2 regions of the Sodalis sp. RH14 genome follow, and region 1 is predicted to be linked to the other one. Evidence: predicted binding sites of a transcription regulator. Region 1 holds the regulator's gene; the other holds the start of a gene.

The links. The regulator Fur, encoded in region 1, represses iron uptake genes when iron is present. The targets are predictions, from matches to a motif close to ATAATAATGAGAACNACTATCAA.
Region 2: the regulator Fur is predicted to act here: its motif matches at 5,711-5,733, upstream of fhuE (ferric-rhodotorulic acid/ferric-coprogen receptor FhuE).

The regions. Positions count from the first base shown of each region.
Region 1 is NZ_CP178739.1:1,308,736-1,316,926, reverse strand. Features, by position in the region: gene ACL2XQ_RS05850 (PadR family transcriptional regulator) at 1-182, opposite strand, end outside; gene pgm (phosphoglucomutase (alpha-D-glucose-1,6-bisphosphate-dependent)) at 413-2,056, opposite strand; gene seqA (replication initiation negative regulator SeqA) at 2,084-2,617, opposite strand; gene ACL2XQ_RS05835 (alpha/beta fold hydrolase) at 2,821-3,585, shown strand; gene ybfE (LexA regulated protein) at 3,793-4,092, shown strand; gene fldA (flavodoxin FldA) at 4,271-4,786, shown strand; gene fur (ferric iron uptake transcriptional regulator) at 5,142-5,612, shown strand; gene alsR (transcriptional repressor AlsR) at 6,175-7,062, shown strand; gene alsB (D-allose transporter substrate-binding protein) at 7,084-8,019, shown strand; gene alsA (D-allose ABC transporter ATP-binding protein AlsA) at 8,077-8,191, shown strand, end outside.
Region 2 is NZ_CP178739.1:5,869,737-5,877,927, reverse strand. Features, by position in the region: gene idnD (L-idonate 5-dehydrogenase) at 1-7, shown strand, start outside; gene idnO (gluconate 5-dehydrogenase) at 23-787, shown strand; gene ACL2XQ_RS26700 (gluconate:H+ symporter) at 869-2,188, shown strand; gene idnR (DNA-binding transcriptional regulator IdnR) at 2,335-3,327, shown strand; gene fhuE (ferric-rhodotorulic acid/ferric-coprogen receptor FhuE) at 3,404-5,569, opposite strand; gene ACL2XQ_RS26685 (LysR family transcriptional regulator) at 5,876-6,859, opposite strand; gene argH (argininosuccinate lyase) at 7,026-8,191, shown strand, end outside.

The DNA of each region.
Region 1 (8,191 bases):
AGCTCATAGCCGTAGCTGGGTTTGCGGGCCACCAGCGCCAGCAGGATCATGCGCAGATCGCCATGGCCGAACAGACGCTGCGTCCTGTGTTCGCCGTCATGGTGCCCGTGGCGCTCATGGTGTCCCCTGCCGCCATGCATACCGCCACGGTCGTGCAAGGCATAATGATGATGATAAAGCATGGTTCTCTCCCGGTTATTTAGATATATCTAAATTAACGCATAACAAAAAAAAAGCAATAAAAGATATATCTAAATGAGGATTTTTTTATCTGCGCGCCAGTATCACCGGCTGCCTGGCGGCGCTGAAACGCAAAAAAAGGCGCTGATAAATCAGCGCCTTGGATAATGAAAGCTCCCCCGTAACGGCGGGTATGGCGGCGGCGCGAGATGCGCCGACCGCCGGGCGGGCCTTATTGTGCCCCGGCCAGTACTTCGCCGACGATTTCCACCGCCTCGCGTTCGATTTGTTCCCGGTGCTTAGGTCCCAGGAAGCTTTCGCAATAAATTTTGTAGGCCTCCTCGGTGCCGGACGGCCGCGCGGCGAACCAGCCGTTTTTGGTCATCACCTTCAGGCCGCCGATGGACGCGCCGTTGCCGGGCGCCTCGGTCAAGCGCGCGGTGATGGGGTCGCCGGCCAGGGTGCTGGCAGAGACCATTTCAGGCGACAGCTTGGCCAAAACGGCCTTCTGCGCGTGGGTGGCCGACGCCTGGATGCGGTTATAGCTGGGCGCGCCGAAACGTTGCGCCAGTTCATCATAGTGCTGCTGGGGATTTTTACCGGTGACCGCGGTAATTTCCGCCGCCAGCAGGCACATGATGATACCGTCTTTATCCGTGGACCAGGGCTTGCCGTCAAAACGCAGGAACGAGGCGCCGGCGCTCTCTTCGCCGCCAAAACCCAGGGTGCCGTCGAACAGGCCGTCGACAAACCATTTAAACCCGACGGGCACTTCCACCAGACGGCGGCCCAGATCGGCCACCACCCGGTCAATCATTTCACTGGAGACCAGGGTTTTGCCCACCGCCACGTCGACGCCCCACTGCGGACGGTGCTGGAACAGGTAGTTGATCGCCACCGCCAGGAAATGATTGGGGTTCATGAGACCCGCCGGGGTAACGATGCCGTGCCGATCGTAATCCGGATCGTTGGCCAGGGCCAGGTCGAACTTATCACGCAGCGACAGCAGGCCGGTCATGGCCCATTGGGACGAACAGTCCATGCGGATAATGCCGTCGTGGTCGAGATACATAAAGCGGAAGGTCTGGTCGATTTGCTCGTTCACCAGCGTCAAATCGAGTTGGTAATGCTCGGCGATGCGCTGCCAATAGGCAATGCCGGACCCGCCCAGCGGATCGACGCCCAGTTTCAGTCCCGCTTTTTTGATGGCCGCCATGTCCACGACCTCGGCCAGCCCCGCCACATAGGACTGCACCAGATCCTGCGCATGGATATGGCCGCTGTTCCAGGCCGCGTCCAGCGACTGGCGCTTAACGCCCCGCAAATCGTCCGCCAGCAGGGCATTGGCGCGCTCTTCGATCACTTTGGTCAGATTCGTGTCCGCCGGTCCGCCGTTAGGCGGATTGTATTTGATGCCGCCATCTTCCGGCGGATTATGGGACGGGGTGATGACAATGCCGTCGGCCTGGGCGCCGCCGGCGCGATTGTGCGTCAGGATGGCGTTGGACACCGCCGGCGTCGGGGTAAAGCCGTTGTCCTGCTGGACGATGATTTCCACGCCGTTGGCGCTGAGTACTTCCAATACCGAAATAAACGCCGGTTCGGACAGCGCATGGGTGTCCTTGCCCACATAACACGGGCCGGTAACGCCCTGCCTGGCGCGCTCTTCGGCAATGGCCTGGCTGATGGCCAGGATATGGGCTTCATTGAAACTGTGGCGCCCCGCGCTGCCGCGATGGCCTGAAGTACCGAATTTTACCGCATGCGCGGTGTTGCCCGGCTCCGGACGCAACACATAATACTGCGAGGTTAACTGCGCGACATTGATTAAATCGCTTTGCCGGGCGGGCTGCCCGGCGCGGGGGCTATTAGCCATCGGTGCTTCTCCCTTGCCTGCTGTTGATCAAATGGTACCGCAAACTTTATCGGTCAGTTCCACGGGGAACTGCATTGCCAGCATAATGTGTTCCACCATGCTCCGTTTACGATCGGTGTTGGTGTTGGTGATAACCCAGTAGGGCGTTTGCGCTACCTGCTTGGGTTTAGTATGGCTGCCATTTTGCAATAATGTCTGCTCATCAGCGGCAAAATAAGTACGGGTGCGGCCGTGCAGGATATCCGCCGCCTCGGTAAATTCGGCGGGCGACAGGCTATACAGGGTGGACAGCACCAGCATAAAACGATCAACCGCCTTGCGCTGCTCGGCGTAGCTGTCGGAAAGGAGGAGCTCACGCATGGCGCGCACGCGATCGCGGGTCGCAGACACGGCCTGCGTCTTGAGGGGCGTTTCCGGCGGCGGCGCGCTGCGCGCTGCGGCGCTGGCCTGAGCATTAAATTTCAGCATCCGGCGTAAAATATCCGAGGCGCTTTCGCCGATATGCTGCGTATGGCTGGCGATATAGCGGTAAAGGTCTTCGTCGACTTCAATTGTTTTCATCTTTATCCGGGGCTTTCTTCTCATAAATCAATCAAAAGGATTATACAAGCTAAACCTGCCCCGCGAATAGCGCTAGTATCCGGCTTCGGTAAAAAGTCGGAATTTCCCCCGAGGGCCTTCCTGGCGCCGCCGCTTTTTTTACGGCCGCGGGACGGATAACTCATGATAGGCTATCAGGCTCTGTTATCGCCATGAGGATCAGGATGAAATTACACTATCGTCTGCAACCTGCCCGGCAGCCGGGTGAAGCACTGCCGGTGATATTGCTGCACGGGCTGTTCGGTAGCCTTGATAACCTGGGCGTGCTGGCCAGGCCGCTTGGGGAACACCACGCCACCCTGCAGATTGATCTGCGCAATCACGGCTTGTCCCCCCATGACCACGATGCCGGTTACGCCGCCATGAGCCGGGACGTGATCGAATTGCTTGATGCGTTGCATATCGACGCCGGTCACCTCATCGGCCATTCCATGGGCGGCAAGGTCGCCATGACCCTCGCCGCCCAGGCGCCCGGCCGCGTTGCGCGGCTGGCGGTTATCGATATGGCGCCGGTGGCCTACCCCACCCGCCACCATGACAACGTCTTCGCCGCGCTCAGGCGCGTCGAGGCGGCGGGCGTCACACAGCGCACGGAGGCGGCGGCGCTCATGCGCCATGACGCCCTTGATGAGGAAACCATCCAGTTTTTGCTGAAATCCTTTCACCAGGGCCGGTGGCGGTTTAACGTCGAGGCGCTGTGGGATAACTATCCGGCGCTTATCGGCTGGCGGGAGTCGGCGCCCTGGCTAGGGCCGGTGCTGTTTATCCGCGGTGAAAAATCGCCCTATCTGGATGACGGTTACCGCCAGGCGATCCAACGCCAGTTCCCCCGGGCGCGGGCGCATGTGGTCGCCGGCGCCGGTCATTGGGTTCATGCGGAGAAACCCGCGGCGGTCATGCGCGCCCTGGCCCGTTTCCTGGAAGAATAGGCCGGGCCGCCGCCGGGATTAGCGCCGGCGAGTTTAATATTGTCGTTTGCTACCGGGCTGGGGTAACATGGCCCGCTGTGTTTTATGGCAGCCCCGGCGTACATAAAACATAACGTTACGGGCGATGCGCGTCCGACGGCGTAGCCAGCCACGCCGCCGGCCGGGGTTTGCCCGCCTGCTTCTTGATGCACAATCCCTTCATGACCTATGGCAAAAGAACAAACGGACCGCACCACCCTGGATTTATTTATCGATGAGCGGCGCCCGGGAAGACCGAAGACGAACCCCCTGTCCCGCGATGAGCAGTTGCGCATCAACAAGCGTAACCAGCTGCGCCGGGATAAAAAGCGCGGCCTGCGCCGGGTGGAGCTGAAAATCAACGCCGAGGCGGTGGATGCGTTAAATGAGCTGGCCTACCGGCAAAACCTGTCGCGCAGCGAGCTGATCGAATTGATTTTACTGGCCGAGCTTGAACGGCAACAAGGCGCGGATCCGCATCCGGAATAAACTTGCCGGCCCGGTAAAGCGCCATCCCGTCCAGGGCCCAAGGCCGCGGACGGGGCAAATTTGCGACAAAACCCGGCCGGCGAGTTTCTCCCCGCATAAGGGTCTGCTATGATTGCCGCAGAGCATCGCTGATTCTGTTACGGAACATATCCATAATATTTAAGAGGTTTTCAAACTCATGGCAACTGTAGGCATTTTTTTTGGCAGTGACACCGGCAATACCGAAAATATTGCCAAAATGATTCAGAAGCAACTGGGTGCGGATGTTGCCGAAGTTCATGACATTGCCAAAAGCAGTAAAGAAGACCTGGCGCGGTTCGACACCCTGCTGCTCGGCATCCCGACCTGGTATTACGGCGAAGCGCAATGTGACTGGGATGATTTTTTCCCCACCCTGGAAGAAATAGATTTCTCCGGCAAAAAAGTGGCGCTGTTCGGCTGTGGCGATCAAGAGGATTACGCCGAATATTTCTGTGACGCCATGGGCACCATTCGCGACATTATCGAGCCCAACGGCGCGACCATCGTCGGTCACTGGCCCACCGCCGGCTATCATTTCGAAGCGTCGAAAGGACTGGCGGACGACAATCACTTCATCGGCCTGGCCATTGACGAAGACCGCCAGCCCGAGCTGACCAATGAACGCGTGGACGGCTGGGTGAAGCAAATCAGCGCTGAATTGCAACTCAGCTAAAGTAAAGCCGTGCGGGAGGGTGCCGCCGCCGCGGCGCCCGGCAAGAGAATCGGTTGCCGTCATGGCGTCGGGACGGCGCCGCCAACCTCACTGATAACTAAATCCTTTCAAATTAATAGATACAAGTTTTTAACTTTTATCCACAACGCGGTACAATAGCGCAGCGGTTCCACCCTTTTTAGCAAAATGTTGCAGAATTCGCCCCCCGAAACGGGCTATAGTTGTTAACAAGGCGCGGTTTTCATTTTGGACAGGCAGTCTTATAATGAGACGGCGTCACATTTTTCGGGCCGACCGATGTTATAGGCTAAGCTAGCCTACAATCAGATTATCAAAGTAACAGGACTAAACCCGCATGACTGACAATAATATTGCATTGAAGAAGGCCGGCCTGAAAGTCACCCTTCCCAGACTGAAGATTCTGGAAGTGTTGCAAGATCCGGAATGCCATCACGTCAGTGCGGAAGATCTGTACAAAAAACTGATCGATATGGGTGAGGAAATCGGCCTGGCCACGGTATATCGCGTGCTAAACCAATTTGACGACGCCGGTATCGTAACCCGCCACAATTTTGAAGGCGGCAAATCCGTTTTTGAACTGACGCAACAGTATCATCATGACCACCTGATCTGTCTGGACTGCGGCAAGGTTATCGAATTTCGCGACGAGTTCATCGAAGCGCGCCAGCGTGATATTGCCAAAAGGCACAATATCAAGCTGACCAACCATAGCTTATATCTGTATGGGCATTGTGAAATCGGCAACTGCCGCGAAGACGAAACGCTGCACGATCACGCCGATATGCTCAACGGCGTAAAAGAATAACCGCGGCGCGGTCCGTTTCTCCAAAGCGGCTGTTATCGCGCCGCTTTCTCACCCTGCAACGATTTTTTCAATGAGGCTAAACGCCGCCCGTCCCCTTCCCTGGTAACGTTTCCTTCCCGAAGCGCGTCGACAAGCGTCGTATCCGCCAATCACCGCCGTGCTCACCGCCGGCAAACTCCAGAAAACTTCACAGAAAATAAAAATAAATAAAGAATAAATAGAGGCCCTGGGACGCTATTTTGGGCTCATTTGCGTAATCCATTGAAACGACAGCGTTTTTATTGCGATTTTTTCACCGGGTAAATTATTCTGTGAATCTTATGATAAAGCTATTTTTCGCTGCCAGCAGTAAGCGACAACAAAAGATACATTTTAATTATATGATTTTATTGAATTAATATAGCCAAAAATACCTTCCTGAAATTAACCCGGATCGGTGACTCGATTTTTACACAAAAAGTTAATTTATAAATTAATAAAAAACGTGAAGTTCGCAGCAGATTTTAAACTTTCGCCATGGTGATATAGTGACAGGCAATGTTAATCACCAGAGATAATCCAGATGAATGATGCGGAACTGCAAAACGATATGCCGCGCGGCATAGGCATTGCTCCTTATATTCGTATTAAACAAGAAGGCATGACTGAAAACGAAAGCCGGATAGTGGAGTGGTTTTTATCACCCGGCAACCTCACCGACGTCTCGGGGATCAAAGAGGTGGCCCTGAGTCTGGGCCTGTCGGAAGCCATGATTGTCAAGGTGTCGAAAATTCTCGGTTTCAGCGGCTTTCGCCAGCTGCGCAGCGCCATCGTCGAGTACTTCGAACATGCCGACCATGATATCACCGCCGAACTCTCGCCCACCGACAGCCCGGAGGATGTGGTCAACAAGGTGTTTAACCTGACCGTGCGCACCATTGTCGAAGGCCAGGCGATAGTCGACGCCAACGTCATCCAGCAGGCGGCCCAATGCTTTTTTGCCGGCCATCAGCGCGAGCTGTACGGCGTCGGCGGCTCTAATTCCATTTGCGCGGACGTGCAGCATAAATTCCTGAAAATCGGCTTGCGTTGCAATGCCTACCTGGACGCGCATTTGATGATGATGTCGGCCTCCCTGTTGCAACCGGGCGATGTGGCGTTAGTGGTATCCCATTCGGGCCGCACCAGCGATCTGAAACGGGTGGTGTCGATTGCCAAGGATAATGGGGCCAAGATCATTTGTATTACCCATAGCAGCAATTCCCCCATAGCCCAGCTGGCTGATTTTAATATTTGTTCACCGGCGCCGGAAACGCCGTTATTAGGCAGAAACGCTTCGGCCCGTATTTTGCAGCTTACGCTGCTGGATGCGTTTTATGTCTCGGTAGCGCGGCAGGATATCGAGCTGGCGAATAAAAACCTGGAAAAAACGAGTTCCATTACCAAGTACCTGAAGCGTGATTATAAATAATTCTCTTTTGGAGATAGAATAATGAATAAATTTCTTAAATTGGCCGGTGGCGCCGCCTGTGGACTGATGTTGTCCACCGTGGTCCACGCGGCAGCCGATTACGCCGTTGTTCTTAAAACATTATCCAACCCTTTCTGGGTAGAGATGAAACAAGGCATTGAGAAAAAGGCCCAGGATCTCGGCGTGACGGTGGATATATTCGCGTCACCGTCGGAAGGCGACTTCCAATCGCAATTACAATTATTCGAGGATTTAACCAATAAGAATTATAAAGGCATCGCCTTTGCGCCTTTATCGGCGGTGAATCTGGTGATTCCCGTCGCCAAGGCTTATCAGAAAGGGATTCACCTGGTAAACCTCGACGAAAAAATCGATTTAGCCAGCCTGGCCAAGGCCAAGGGCAACGTCGAAGCCTTTATCACCACCGATAATGTCGCGGTCGGCGCGAAAGGCGCCAAATTTATTATCGATAGCTTGGGCGCCCAGGGCGGCGAAGTGGCCATTATCGAAGGCAAGGCCGGCAACGCCTCGGGCGAGGCGCGGCGCAACGGCGCGACCGCGGAGTTCAAGGCCAACAGCCATATCAAGCTGGTGGCCAGCCAGCCGGCGGATTGGGATCGCATCAAGGCGCTGGACGTGGCGACCAATGTGCTGCAACGTCATCCCCAGCTGAAGGCCTTCTACTGCGCCAACGATACCATGGCGATGGGCGTGGCGCAGGCGGTGGCCAACGCGGGACAGACCGGCAAGATCCTGGTGGTCGGCACCGACGGTATTCCCGAGGCGCGCAAGATGGTCGCCCAGGGCATGATGACCGCCACCGTGGCCCAGAATCCGGCGGAAATCGGCGCCAACGGCCTGGCCATCCTGGTGAATACGGTGAAAGCGGGCAAGCTGATTGCGCTTGATGCCCAGCCGAAAATTGAAACCGTCGATTCTATATTAGTCACCAAATAGTCCAGGTGCCGCAAGACCGCCTATTCCCGCCGTCTTGTCATTAATCCGGAGAGTAATATGAGCACTCCATATATTAAAATGGAGGGGATCGCCAAATTCTTTGGTCCCGTCCAGGCGTTGCAATCAGTTGACCTGGAAATATACCCTAATGAGATACATGCTTTATTAGGTG
Region 2 (8,191 bases), 1.4 Mb from region 1:
TTTTTGAAAATAGGGATCCAAAATGAACGATATTTTTTCATTAAAAAATAAAAAAGCGCTGATTACCGGCTCCGCCCAAGGCATTGGTTTTTTATTGGCCAACGGACTGGCGCAATCGGGTGCGGAAATCATCATCAATGATATTACCGCCGCCCGCGCGGAAAAAGCGGCGCAGCAGTTACGGGACCAAGGGTATACCGCTTATTCTGTCGCATTTGATGTGACGAAAAGCCAGGCCGTTAATAGCGCTATTGAGCAAATTGAGTCCGATATCGGCCCTATTGATATTTTGATTAACAATGCCGGCATCCAGCGACGCCATCCGTTTACCGAATTTCCTGAGAAAGACTGGAACGATATTATCGCGGTAAATCAAACGGCGGTATTTTTGGTTTCACAAGCGGTTGCCCGTAACATGATCAAACGCAACCGGGGTAAAATCATCAATATTTGCTCCATGCAAAGCGAACTCGGCCGTGACACCATTACCCCCTATGCGGCGTCAAAGGGCGCGGTTAAAATGCTGACCCGCGGCATGTGTGTGGAACTGGCCCGTTATAATATTCAGGTTAACGGCATCGCCCCCGGCTATTTTAATACCGAAATGACCAAGGCCCTGGTCGATAACCAGGAATTCACCGCCTGGCTGACCAAACGCACCCCGGCCGCCCGCTGGGGAGACCCGCAGGAACTCATCGGCGCCGCGGTATTCCTGGCGGCGAAAGCCTCTGATTTTGTCAACGGTCACCTGATCTTTGTTGACGGCGGTATGTTGGCGGCAGTCTGAAAGTAAAAAAAATAACGAATAATAAATAAATGACGGGAGCCGCCCGCGGGCGACTTTTCGTCATTAGCATGGGGATTGGATATGCCGATTATAATTATTGCATTGGGGGTAATATTACTCCTGATATTGATGATCAAATTTAAAGTCAATGGTTTTATCGCCCTGGTGTTTGTGGCGGCGGTGGTGGGTATCGCCGAGGGCATGAAACCGCTGACGGTCATGCACTCGATTCAAAACGGTATTGGCGGCACCTTGGGTGGTTTGGCGATGATCCTGGGATTCGGCGCCATGCTCGGACGCCTGATCTCCGATACCGGCGCCGCCCAGCGCATCGCCACGACGCTGATACAGTTTTTTGGCAAACAACGCATCCAGTGGGCGCTGGTGATAACCGGGCTGGTGGTCGGCCTGGCAATGTTCTATGAAGTCGGTTTCGTCCTCTTGTTGCCGTTGGTATTTACCATTGTGGCCGCCTCGGGGCTGCCTTTGCTGTATGTGGGCATTCCGATGGTTGCCGCCCTGTCGGTGACCCACTGCTTTTTGCCGCCGCATCCCGGCCCTACCGCTATCGCCATCATTTTTAACGCCAACCTGGGCACCACGCTGATTTATGGCCTGATCATCGCTATTCCGACCGTCATTATCGCCGGCCCCCTTTTTTCCAAGCTGCTGAAAAAATTTGAAAAAGAACCGCCGGCGGGATTATTCAACCCAAAAATTTTTACCGAACAGGAAATGCCCGGTTTTGCCGTCAGCGTGACCGTGGCCATTATCCCGGTCATTCTGATGGCATTGGCCGCCATCGCCGATATGACCATGGCGAAAGACGACGGCGTGCGTCTGTTGCTGGAATTTATCGGTAATCCCGCCGTGGCGCTATTTGCCGCCATCGTACTGGGTATTTTTACTCTCGGCCTGCGCAGCGGGCGCCAGATCGGCCAGGTGATGGATATCCTGGGCGATTCCATTGCCGCCATCGCCATGATCATCTTTATTATCGCCGGCGGCGGCGCCTTTAAACAGGTATTGGTGGACAGCGGCGTCGGTGATTTTATCGCCAATATCATGCGCGGCACGTCGCTGTCGCCGCTTGTCATGTGCTGGTGCGTCGCGGCGTTATTGCGCATCGCGCTGGGGTCGGCCACCGTGGCGGCGATCACCACCTCGGGCATTGTTTTGCCGATTATCGCCGTCACCCATGCCGACCCGGCGCTTATGGTGCTGGCGACCGGCGCGGGCAGCGTGATCGCATCCCATGTCAACGACCCGGGTTTTTGGCTGTTTAAGGGGTATTTTAACCTGAGCGTGGCTGAAACCTTGAAAACCTGGACGGTCATGGAAACACTGATCTCGTTTATCGGATTAGCCGGTGTACTATTGCTCAATATGATTATCCATTAGTTGGCGCACTGAAAATAATTGATAAGGGAGGCCGGGGATATGCACCAGACGCGCCCAGTCCGACAGAACGCCTGGAGCGTCGCGCGAAAAACTATCCCCGGTCTGCCGGCCATGGCTGCCGGACCGGGATCATCAGAGAGGGTGGAATGAAAAAATACCGGGTCAGCATGCAAGACATCGCCACCTTTGCCGGCGTCACCAAAACCACGGTCAGCCGTTATCTGCGCACGCCGGAAAAAGTTGCCAAGGCGACCGGGACCAAAATAGCCGGTATTATCGAAGAGTTGAATTATATTCCAAACAGGGCGCCGGAGATGATGCTGAATTCCATCAGCCACTCCATCGGCATCCTGGTGCCGTCGTTTAATAATCAGGTATTTTCCGACGTGCTGGCCGGTATCGAGTCCGTAACCTCGGTTAATAATTACCAGACATTAATCGCCAATTATAATTACAGCAAGGAAACGGAAGAGCAGCAGATTGTTAATCTGCTTTCCTACAGCATCGACGGCATTATTTTGATGGAAAAAGAACATACCCTGCGCAGTATAAAAAGCCTGCTGGCCGCTAAAATCCCCGTTGTTGAAGTGATGGATACCCGTGAGGAATTTATGGATATCCAGGTGGGCTATGATAACCAGGAAGCGGCTTTCGATATGATGTCGACCATGCTGGCCAGCGGCAAACGCCGGGTTGTCTATCTTGGTTCGCGGGATGATTTACGCGACCGCCAGCGCTACCAGGGGTATGCCCAGGCGATGAAGTCTTACGATTTAACCCCGCTGATGCTCACCGCCAATGAAATATCCTCGTTTTCCCTCGGCGCCGATATTTTTAACCAGGCGCTAAAACGCTTCCCCGATCTGGACGGCCTGTTTTGCACCAATGACGACATCGCCGTGGGCGCGCTGCTGGAATGCCTGCGGCAAAATATCCCCGTCCCCGGCGATATCGCCATCGCCGGTTTCCATGGGCTGGATATCGGCCGGGCCATAACCCCCCGCCTGGCAAGCGTTATTACCCCGCGTATCGGCATGGGAAAATGCGCGGCGGAAATGGTTCTGAAAAAAATCCGCCATGAAGATGTCAATTACTCTATTGACTTAGGCTATCAGATTTTTAAAGGAGGTACGATTTGACGCCGCTGTTAAAACAGCGGGTTAACGGGTATGGATGCCAGAGGACCAGGCGGGATATCTCCCGCCTGGTCTGAGATCAGAAGGTGTAACCCACCGTTACCGACATATTGCGCGGCGCGCCATATACCGCGTAAGGACCGAGGTAGTCATAGTACTCTTTGTCGAACAGGTTGTTGATATTGGCCTGCACCGAAAGCTGGCGGGTAACCTGGTAGCGGCTGAACAGGCTGACCAGCGCGTAGCTGCCCTGGTCGGCGCGCATCGTACCCTGCGGGCCGGCGGCATCCTGCCAGGTATGGTTCTGCCAGTTTACGCCGCCGCCCACCGCCAGATCGGGCAGCATCGGCAGTTGATAACGGGTAAACAATTTCAGCGAGGTGCGCGGCAGTTCGGCGTTGATGGCGTTGCCGTCCTGATCGTCGGCCACATAACGCGCGCCGCCAAAAGTGACTTGCCAGTTGTCGGTTACCGCGCCGTTAAGTTCGAACTCGACGCCTTTGCTGACGGTGCCGTCGACGCCGCGATAGGCCATTTCCGTCGTACCGGGAATATAGGTGCCTTCGCTTTGCGCCACATTATCCTGCTCGATACGGAAAATCGCCAAAGACGCGGTCAGGCGGCTGTTGTACCAGTCGCCTTTCAGGCCGGCTTCATAGTTTTTACCCGTCGTCGGGTCCAGATAGTTTTTACTGGCGTCCCGGTAGGTCTGCGGCTGGAAGATGGCGGTATAGCTGGTATAAGCGGACCAGGTGTCGTTGATATCATAAATCAGGCCGGCGTAGGGCGTGACGTCGTCTTTATCGCTGGTGGCGGTCGAGCCATTGGCGCGCCAGTCGGTGTAGCGCGCCCCGACGATCAGGTGCAGCGGATCGGCTAGCGAAAAACGGGCCGCGGTATAGACCGATTTTTGCCGGATGGTGTCGTTGGAATAATCAACCCATGGACTCCAGTCCGCATCGGCGATATGGCCGTTCCAATTGTTATAATTGCCGATATCGGACTCGGTAATGGTGGCCTGGGAGTTAAAAAAATGATTATTTTGTTTGCTGTAGCTGGCGCCGGCCACCAGCTCATGCTGTCGGCCCAGCAGCTCAAAGGGTCCCGTGGCGTAGGTATCGACGGAATCCAGCTTACGTTTGCCTTTATTCCAGCCGCCGTAGGCGGAAACGCCCTCGCCGGTGTCCTTATCCGGGAAACCGTCGGCATACATCAGCTTGGAGTCGAAATCGGTTTCGGCATGGGTGCCGTTGACGCGCAGCTGCCAGCCGTTGGCAAAGCGCTGGGTCAGATCGGCAAAGACTTTTTTCGACTCATGGCTGGAGTAGCTCCAGTCCGGCGCCGGATTAAAGCTGCGGTCAAAATGCGTGCGGCTGCCATCGCTGTACCAGGTCGGCAACCCGCCCCAGGTGGGATTGCTGGTATCGCTTTCCTGATAATCATAACCCAATGATAGCGTGGTGGAATCCGTCAGGTCGGCGTCAATAACGCCATAAATGAATTTTTTGCGGTTATGATAGCGATCAAGCCAGGTATCGTTATCCTGGTAGCCGGCAATAACGCGGCCGCGCACGTTGCCTGATTCCGTCAGCGGCGCGGAAAGATCGGCTACCATCCGTTGCTTATCCCACGTGCCGTAAGTGCCGGAAACAGAGCCTTGGAATTCGCGGCTATCGGCACGTTTGCGCACCATATTGATAGCGGCGGAGGGATTGCCCGATCCGGTCAGGAGCCCCGTTGCGCCGCGCACTACTTCGATACGATCATAAATAGCGGTATCCGAACCGGCGTCGCCGAAGTTCCAAACGTCGCTCAGGGTGGTGGGAATATCATCATAAAGAAAATTGTTGATGAAAAAACCGCGGGAATAATACGTTGAACGATCGGAGTCGATATTATTGGCGGTTATGCCCGTGGTATTGGTCAGCACCTCGCCCACGGTTTGCAGGTCTTGATCCTGCATGCGCTGTTTGCTGATGATGCTGACGGACTGAGGAATATCACGCGGCACCAGCAGCATTTTTGTTCCGGCGCGGGTGACCGGCACACTGTAATCTTGCCGGGCGGCATCGGTTGCGCCGCTTGCCTGGGCATTGACCACCATCGTTTCATCAGAAGACGCTTTTTCGCCGGCCGGCTCATCCGCCCATGCCGGATTGACAAAGGATGAAATCAACGTGGCAATAAGGGACAAAGAGCATGTCCAGCCTGAATGAGTTACCCGTTGCCCCGCGCTACGTTTCATTACCCCTGGCACTGCCGACATTCTCTTTCTCCACAAGACCGTTGTTTTGTTAAATCAATGAGTTGACCGCTATTTTTATGATTCTTTCCCGCCCCCGCGCAGCCTGATGAGTCTGGCATAGAAGGGCGCGTAAAGAAGATAATGAGAATACTACTCATTAGCTTTACATATGTAAATAAATTTAACCAATGTCAGTTCGGCGGGCGGAATCGGTAAGGTGACTGGCGCTGCGGGATATTCTCCAAGTGGGTGATAAATCTTTTAAGCGATTGCCCAGGGGTGGTGCAATGCCGCGGGGCCGGTGCATTATTCTGCCCCGGTATGATCCGCCGGGGCGATGGCGGCATTTTTAAGCGCATCACGAAATAACTTCACCACGGAATTTAACGCCGCGCCTCTTTTTACCACCAGATTAAACGGCGTGGTCACCGAGATATTCTCCGGTTTGAGCGCTTTGATTTTTCCTTCGCGCTCATAGCGGCTGATATAATGTGCGGGCAAAAATCCGACATAATTACCGGTAAGGATAAGCATGGTAACCGCTTCGACCTGTACCGCCACGGCGTTGGAAGAGGAAAAATGAAGCCCGGGATTTTGATGGCCATGATTGGTGTAGAAATGCCTGATTAAACTGGCGCTGGCAATACGCTCATTGGTTAATGCGTTAGGCGCCAAAGAAAACAGCTCATGCCGGTTTGAACAGCAAAGATAGGCTATTTCATGATAAAGGAAGAAATAATCAAAATCGGGTTTTTCCTGGTAGACGGGTATTATGCCACAGGTGAAACGGCCGTCGATAACGCCGCGCTCGATTTCCTCAAGCTGGGTGGCATGGAGACGCACGCTGACCTTGGGCGCCTGGCGGTGTATCTCGCTTAGCGCCCCCACCACCGGTGACTGCGCGTCGGTGATGGTATTATCGATAATGCCGATATTTAATTCACCGAATATTTCATGGCGGGCATGGTTTAACGTATCCCGGAACTGATTTATCGATGAGAACAAATCAAGGCACGCCAGATAAGCCACTTTGCCATGCTCGGTAAGATAAAACCCTTCACGTCCCCGGGTGCACAGTTTCATGCCGAAACGGATTTCAAGATCAGATATTTGTTTACTTATCGCCGCCAGTCCGATATTTAATTCATTGCAGGCCGCGGTAAATCCTCCGGCCTCAACTACCGTTTTGAATACCCGCAAAAGCTTTAAATCGGCAACGCCAATGTTCTGCTGATTAATATCACTTTTGACTGGCGACGTGTTTCCAAATTTGGAAAGTGGACTTTCCATAATAACTATTTACCCCCACGCCCTCGTTCTCCATTATCAATTTAACAGCCTCTTTTATCTCATTTCGCCATGGCCAGCGGATGTTTGTCCTCTTTTCTTCCGGTCTTCATCACCGACCGCGGATAAAGCAAAGATTGCAACATCCATGCCATGAAAGGAGCATGCCATGCCACAACCGGTAGAACGTTTATGGGGAGCACGCTTCAAAAGCGGCCCCGCCGCCGCGCTCAGCGCGCTGTCGCGCAGCCCCGACGCCTATTTTGCCCTCACCGCCTACGACCTGGAAGGCTGCCGCGCCCATGCTTACGAATTGCAGCGCGCCGGGCTGCTGGACGCGCGGGAAACCGACTTGATGGTGGCGGCCATCGGGCAATTGGCCGATGACCACCGCCAGGGCCGTATCCAGCCCAGTATTGATGATGAGGATGTGCATACCTTTATTGAGCGCATGCTGACCGAGCGGCTGGGGGAACTGGGCGGTAAACTGCGCGCCGGCCGGTCCCGCAATGACCAGACCGCCAACGATTTGCGCCTTTACCTGCGCGATAACGCGCGGAAAATCGTCCTCGCCCTGCTGGGATTGCAAACGGCGCTGGTGCAGCAGGCGCAGCAGCATATCAACAGCATCGCCCCCGGCTTTACCCACCTGCAGCAGGCCCAGCCCATCGTGTTCGGTCATCAGCTCCTGGCCCATGCCCAATCGTTTGCCCGCGACGTCGAGCGCTTGCAGGACTGGGATAAACGTTGCGCGCTGTCCCCCCTGGGCGCCGCCGCCATGGCCGGTTCGGCGATTGCCATGCACCCCGAGCTGTCGGCGCGGGATCTGGGTTACGACGGCCCCTGCGAAAATTCCATCGACGCGGTGGCCAGCCGCGATCATGTGGCGGAATTTCTGTTTGCCGGCGGCATGCTCGGCGTCAATCTCTCCAGGCTGTGCGAAGAGGTCTGCCTGTGGGCCTCGCGCCAGTTCCGCTGGGTATCGCTGCATGATGCGTACGCCACCGGCAGTTCCATTATGCCGCAGAAAAAAAACCCCGATATCGCCGAGCTGACCCGCGGCAAAAGCGGGCGCTTAATCGGCAACGTGACGGCGATGCTGGCCACCATGAAAAGCCTGCCGCTGTCCTATAACCGCGATCTGATCGAAGACAAGCGCAATGCCATGGATACGGTTGAACAGCTGTTATTGGTTCTGCCGGCCATGGCCGGCATGATCGAGACCCTGGTCGTCGACCGCGAACGACTTCTGCAGCAGGCGCCGGAGGGCTTTACCCTGGCCACCGAGGTGGCGGACTGGCTGTCCCGCCGGGGTGTGCCGTTTAAAGAAGCCCA